Zobellia alginiliquefaciens: one gene and its partner. The protein of the gene in region 1 interacts with the protein of each later gene in a pairwise test. Links are inferred from orthologs where the notes say so. Each region holds a gene or a part of one and is shown in the gene's direction. Other genes may lie near its edges.

Region 1 (3,305 bases):
AAAAATGGATAGCACTAAACGGAACATCTTCAATTGAGTCTTGGGTTGAATTAACACGAACAGGATTTCCTGTTGGCCTACCTATTCCAGCTGAATCTGATGGCGTAAGACCTGTAAGATTATTATATCCCGATTCAGAGGTTGGAAGAAACGCTTTAAACGTTCCTGCTCAAACTAAAAGCGATGCATTTACGAACAATCCATTTTGGAAATAAAAAATAAAATAATGAAAAAGATATTTTTAAAATTTAATTTTATCGCAGCATTGTTACTTGTTGTATTAATTACATCTTGTGATGCGATTGTTGACCAAGATGAAGTAGATTTTGGCAAAGGACCTATATTAGCTCAGTTTCAAAACACAACAGATGAGCTAAACATTATTAAAAATCCAAATATCTCGTTTATAGATTACGAAATACCAATAACTTATTTTGGTGGAAGAAATGAAGTTTTGGATAGAGATGTAGAAGTAACAATTGCTACCAGTGCAGATTCTGAGGCACAGGAAGGTGTGGATTTTGAATTAACTTCAACTTCTCTAACTATACCTGCAGGCGAAAATACAGCAAATACGTCTGTACGCATTCTTACAACAGATTTAGTTCCATTTGATTTTAAGGACATTATACTTGAAATAACCAGTTCATCAGAAGCGGTATCAGATGTTAATTCTATGAATTTAACACTCAAAACCCTTGATGAAAATACACTGGCAGGTACTTATGACGTAGAGGAAGGACAATACTGGAACTCTGGTTCTTTAGCGGGAAATTATTCCGGGACAGTTTCCATCGAAGCTGTTTCTCCTGATTTGTACAGACATGTTGGTATTGGATTTTGGCCAGAAGACAATGATTTTTATTTTACCGTAGACCCTGCTACAAATGTAATTACTGTATTAGACAAAGATTTAGAAGGAGAACCAACCTTATTAAATGGATCTCCGATAATGACATGTGCCGGAGGTAAATTTGAATCCGTTGTTTGTGATGAAACTACAACTAATCAAGAACTTAAGCCTGATGGCAAACATATCGTAAAAATTACTACTGGATATTTTAGAGGAGCTGGTGCTACAAGAGAATTTACCGAAACCTTAGTTAGACAAAACTAATTATTCAATTAACTATTTTTAATATTACGAACAGTAACTAAAAAACCACCTCAATTGAGGTGGTTTTTTATTTACCTTTACCCCATGGACAAAACAACTCAGATTTACGGTATACGCGCGGTCATAGAAGCTATAAATGCTAATGAACCTATTGACAAGGTATTTGTCCAGAAAGGCCTTAAAGGAGATTTATCACGTGAACTAGAAGGATTAGTTCGCAAAAATGGAATCAACTGTTCTTACGTACCTATTGAGAAACTGAACCGCTTAACACAGAATAATCATCAAGGCGTTGTTGCCAATATTTCTCCCATTACTTTTTATGAACTTGAAGAACTTGTTGAGAGCGTCATAGCTGACAAGGAAGCTCCTTTATTTCTACTTCTTGACCAACTTTCTGATGTTCGTAATTTTGGTGCGATTATAAGAACTGCAGAATGCACCGGAGTAGATGGTATTATTATACAGAAAAAAGGTGCTGCACCCGTTACTGCCGATACAATTAAAACATCCGCGGGAGCTGCTTTTAACGTCCCTATCGCAAAGGTAGACCATATTAAAGATGCTGTTTATTACCTTCAAGCAAGTGGAATAAGCGTTGTTGGCGCTACAGAAAAAACGGACACCTCAATATACGATGTTAATTTTACCGGGCCATCGGCAATAATCATGGGTTCTGAAGATAGGGGTATCTCCCCTTCTACCCTAAAAGCAGCAGATTATTTGGCAAAATTACCTTTGTTGGGTGAAATTGAATCTTTAAATGTTTCAGTTGCTTGTGCAGTCTTTCTATATGAAGCCGTTAGACAAAGAACGGTGGTCAAAGCTTAGTTTTCTAACTTAACGGTCGCCAAAAACTAATACTACTTCAAAGAATCCCTTTCTTTACTTTCCTTGAAGTGATAATTGACTTGGACTGTATCTTCAGGAATATCTTTGTCCGGTAGCTTTTCTATAAAATTACCGTTTTCATCAAATTGGCGAAGAAATGCATCAGCTTCTTCATCATAATCCTCATTTTCCCAATCGTATTTTTTCACCGGCGGCATTTCGGCTTTTAACACAAATGCCAGTAAAAGTCCTGCCAAAAACCCTCCTAGATGTCCTTCCCAAGAAATTCCATCTTTTACCGGAAAAATATACCAAAGCATACTTCCATATATAAAAACCACAATTAGGGATAAAGCTACCAACCGATAATGTTTGGTGAAAATCCCTTTAAAAAAAATAAAACTCGCCAAGAGATAAATAACACTACTCGCTCCAATATGATATGAAGGTCTACCTACTGCCCAAGTAAAAAAACCGGAAATTAGAACACCAATTAACAGAACACGTAGTGCTATACTTCGATAAAAATAGAACAGCGAAGCGCTTAATACGGCCAACGGAATAGTATTATTATAGAGGTGTTCTAGCGAACCATGAATAAAAGGACTCAATACGATGCCTTTTAAGCCTGTAACTCGTTGTGGGTATATACCGTATTCATTAAGATTGATTCTAAGCCTTAATTCCACCCAATACACCGTCCATATACTGAGCATTGCCAATAAAGGCACAATAATGACGCTGTTTGTAAATTTAAAATAGGTGTTTTCGGACATATCCACTAAAATAAGCAATAAGCTAGCCAACCTATTCTCTACTGCTAAATCGTCATTTGCTATGACATACATTCAACTTGGAAAAAAGCTCGTTTGCCTTTCTATATGAAACACGCTTCTGCCAACTTTATTATACTTTTGCATCATGAACGAACCTCTAGCGGAACGCATTCGCCCAAAAACATTAGAAGATTATATAAGCCAAAGCCACTTGGTAGGTAAAGAAGGCTCACTAACAAACCAGATAAAACGGGGAATTATACCTTCCCTAATTCTTTGGGGGCCTCCCGGTACCGGTAAAACAACTTTGGCAAATATAATAGCTAATGAAAGTGAGCGCCCCTTTTATATCCTTAGTGCTATTAATAGTGGGGTTAAAGATATACGTGAGGTAATAGATAAGGCAAAAAAAAGTGGCGGTCTTTTTACGGCCAAAAACCCTATTCTATTTATTGATGAAATCCATCGTTTTAGCAAATCACAACAAGATTCACTTCTAGCGGCTGTTGAGAAGGGTTGGGTTACCTTAATCGGCGCCACTACAGAAAACCCAAGTTTTGAGGTAATCCCAGCTTTATTAT
Region 2 (3,259 bases), 2.4 Mb from region 1 along the record:
GCCTTTCCGTTAATATTGTTGGTCCTTATAAGTTCCCTACTATCAATATAACCAGCGTTTAGTCCGTCTTGGGCAAAATATTCACTAATAATGTAGGATGATAAGAGCTCCCCGTAGCTCACGATTTTATCGGAAAGCTTGGGAGTGGTTTCGCCTATTAAAAATGCCCCTTCCACTAAGGTTTCTAAGGTATTCAGTTCGCTTTTTACCTTGCTGAGTACTTTGCTCTGTGCGTTTACATTGATTAATTCTTTTGTGGTATCCAAATGTCTTTTCTCAATCTCCTGTAAAATGGATTTGTAGCCTTCACTTTGTTGAGCGGCCAAGTGTGCAGCATTTAACAGAAGGTCCGTAATGCCACCAAATGCAGATACCACTACTATGGTCTTATCCGTATTGGCATTTGATACTATATTTTTTACTAATGCAATGTTAGAGGCGTTGGCAACAGAAGTGCCGCCGAATTTTAAAACTTTCATGTTAGATGAAATTAACTCTTAAAAATAGATTGGGTGCGAAATAACGCGTTAACGAACTGATATGTTTTTGCCTACCCCAATGGGGTGATGGTGCCAAATGTGTTGATTGAACCATTGGTCGTGAAGAAAAATTCAGTTGTTATGTTTGCGATATGCTTATACATAGTAAGAATGAAAGCATCAAATGTAGTACTTTTGGATTCTTAATCAAATTTTTGTTGTTAGTTATTGAGCTAGAATGTTAATTACTTACATTATTAAAATTTTTGTGAGATTTTCACAATGATTTTAGGGTTTAGCAGCTGTCTTATTTATGCAGAACTAATAATTAGCAACTAGGAACGTACTTAATAACCAGATAACTCTATACTATTCTACATGAAGATTTTCTCTGCAAAGCAAATTTACGAAGCTGATAAAGCAACGATTAAAAAGAATAATATTTCTAGTGATCAATTAATGGAGGGTGCGGCCGTGCAACTCTTCAACTGGTTGCATTACAGAATTCAAGGGGCGCCGGTAAAAATTCACTTATTCTGTGGTATTGGTAATAATGGTGGTGACGGGATAGCTTTGGCTAGGCACTTACAAGATCATGGATATAATATTGCTGTATATGTCGTTAACTATAGTAAGAAAAGGTCAGATGATTTTTTAGTGAATCTAGATCGATTGAAAGATCGTAAAATATGGCCTGAGTTTATAGAAGAAAGTTCGGATTTACCTGAAATAAGCAAGGATGATATTATAGTTGACGCTATTTTTGGAATTGGACTGAACCGTACTCCAGATGCATGGGTAGTGAACCTTTTTGAAAACATTCAAAAGTCGGAAGCTTTTGTGCTTTCGGTGGATATACCATCGGGATTATTTACGGATAGGGTGCCAGAAGACGAAAAAGCGGTCGTGAAAGCGAATCACACCTTAAGTTTTCAAGTGCCTAAATTGGTGTTTTTCTTGCCGGAAACCGGAATTTTTACCGAACAATGGGAAGTTTTGGATATTGGTCTAGATCCGGAGTTTTTAATGACTACTGAAACGGAATATGAACTCATAGGTAAAAATGAAATGCTTCCTGTTTATATTCCTAGAGAAAAGTTCTCCCATAAGGGTACGCATGGGCATGGTTTAATAATAGGAGGGAGTTATGGAAAAATAGGAGCCGTACATTTGGCTTCAAAAGCCTGTCTACAATCGGGGAGCGGGCTGGTTACCGCGTATGTGCCTAAATGCGGATATATACCATTGCAAACGAATTTTCCAGAAGCTATGGTTTTGACCGATGCAGATGAAAATCATGTTTCTAAAATCGAATTTAATATAGACCCAACGGTTATAGGTATTGGTGTGGGCTTGGGTAAAGATAAAGACACCGTAAAAGCGTTGGACACATTTTTGACCGAAAACAAAAAGCCCCTGGTTGTTGATGCCGATGCACTAAATATACTTTCTGAGAATAATGATTTGCTTGAAAAATTACCCGCTCAAACCGTACTAACACCGCATCCAAAAGAATTGGAACGATTAATTGGTAGTTGGAAAGGAGATTTTGACAAGCTTGATAAGGCAAAAGCATTTTCAAAAAAATACGATTGTGTTTTAGTGATTAAAGGTTCGCATACCATTACTGTGTATGATAATAAAGGATATGTGAACACCACGGGAAACCCCGGTATGGGAACGGGAGGCACAGGCGATGTGCTTACCGGAATGATAACCGGATTAATAGCTCAGGGGTACAATCCATTAAATGCAGCAGTGTTCGGAGTGTATTTGCATGGTAGGGCAGGAGATATTGCAGTTGAAAAAACAGGGTACCAGGCGCTTACCGCAACTGATGTTGTAGCGAATATTGGCGCTGCTTTTATTGATTTGTTCGCACAACCAGAGAATAGGCCGGAGGTGAATGAAAATGAAAGGCCATCTGAACAATAAGAATGAATGTATAACTAACAGGTATGAATTTAAAAGCCTCAAGATTTAAAATCTTGAGGCTTTGCTTTTTGGTACAGTATATAGTTTTATTTTGCTTTTACACGTCTCTTGATCCAAGCTACTGCATTATCAAATTCAATGAAGAATTTCATAGGTTTTTTGTAGAATAGTTTTTCAATTTTGAAGTTATGCATATCTATTTCCTTAACGGAAACAATGGCCAATGCTTTTAAATTGTCTAATTGTCTCAAGTAGGTGTATATGGTAGGGTCTACGGCATAGGAATTTTTTCTAAGGCTAATGTAGCCAAAGTTTTTATCCCTAAAATGAATCTCTGAAATCCCTATAATTTGGTAAACTCTTTCTAATGTAAGTGTTGCCCCTTCATCGAACAGTGAAACCATATAGTTTTCATAAACCTGTATTTTTCCCACATCTAATTGATACTCCCTGACTATGACAGTCTTTTTTGGTCGTCTCACTTTCATTTTAAATATATTATAATGTCCTGAGACGAATGTAGATGTATCGTAATCTATTGTGAAAAATAATAGATTAAAAGCGTAAATATCGTTTATAGTGCGGTTGTTGGAATGGTATTGTATTTTCTTTCTTACAGTCAGCATTTTAGCATAAGAAAAAAGGGAGTCAATTTAATTGACTCCCTTTGCAAACAATTCTTACGTTAAGTTTATGTATTGGAAGATTTTTCTGCTTTTTTAATATCGATAGTAAGCTCTTCTTTCTTTTGGTCCAGATCCATCATAATAGTGTCTCCTTCCTCAAGCTTGGAATTTACTATTTCTTCGGCAAGAGCGTCTTCAATATACTTCTGAATGGCTCTT

What was found.
Region 2: the proteins of rlmB (region 1) and P0077_RS14695 interact in binary tests that used the Escherichia coli proteins (3 or more experiments, as listed by UniProt). The link is inferred for Zobellia alginiliquefaciens from one-to-one orthologs.

The regions. Positions count from the first base shown.
Region 1 is NZ_CP119758.1:1,052,599-1,055,903, forward strand. Bases 108-3,074 are described here. They hold rlmB (23S rRNA (guanosine(2251)-2'-O)-methyltransferase RlmB), read left to right. Parts: upstream 108-1,201; coding sequence 1,202-1,948; downstream 1,949-3,074. Other genes in these bases: P0077_RS04435 (SusD/RagB family nutrient-binding outer membrane lipoprotein), read left to right, coding at 108-215; P0077_RS04440 (hypothetical protein), read left to right, coding at 227-1,117; P0077_RS04450 (rhomboid family intramembrane serine protease), read right to left, coding at 1,981-2,724; P0077_RS04455 (replication-associated recombination protein A), read left to right, coding at 2,870-3,074. Outside these bases: more of P0077_RS04435, read left to right, coding at 1-107; more of P0077_RS04455, read left to right, coding at 3,075-3,305. UniProt on the Escherichia coli protein: Specifically methylates the ribose of guanosine 2251 in 23S rRNA.
Region 2 is NZ_CP119758.1:3,490,346-3,493,604, forward strand. The notes cover bases 215-3,135. They hold P0077_RS14695 (NAD(P)H-hydrate dehydratase), read left to right. Parts: upstream 215-857; coding sequence 858-2,414; downstream 2,415-3,135. Other genes in these bases: thrA (bifunctional aspartate kinase/homoserine dehydrogenase I), read right to left, coding at 215-479; P0077_RS14700 (STAS/SEC14 domain-containing protein), read right to left, coding at 2,501-2,902; P0077_RS14705 (ATP-dependent Clp protease ATP-binding subunit), read right to left, coding at 3,106-3,135. Also shown: more of thrA, read right to left, coding at 1-214; more of P0077_RS14705, read right to left, coding at 3,136-3,259. UniProt on the Escherichia coli protein: Bifunctional enzyme that catalyzes the epimerization of the S- and R-forms of NAD(P)HX and the dehydration of the S-form of NAD(P)HX at the expense of ADP, which is converted to AMP.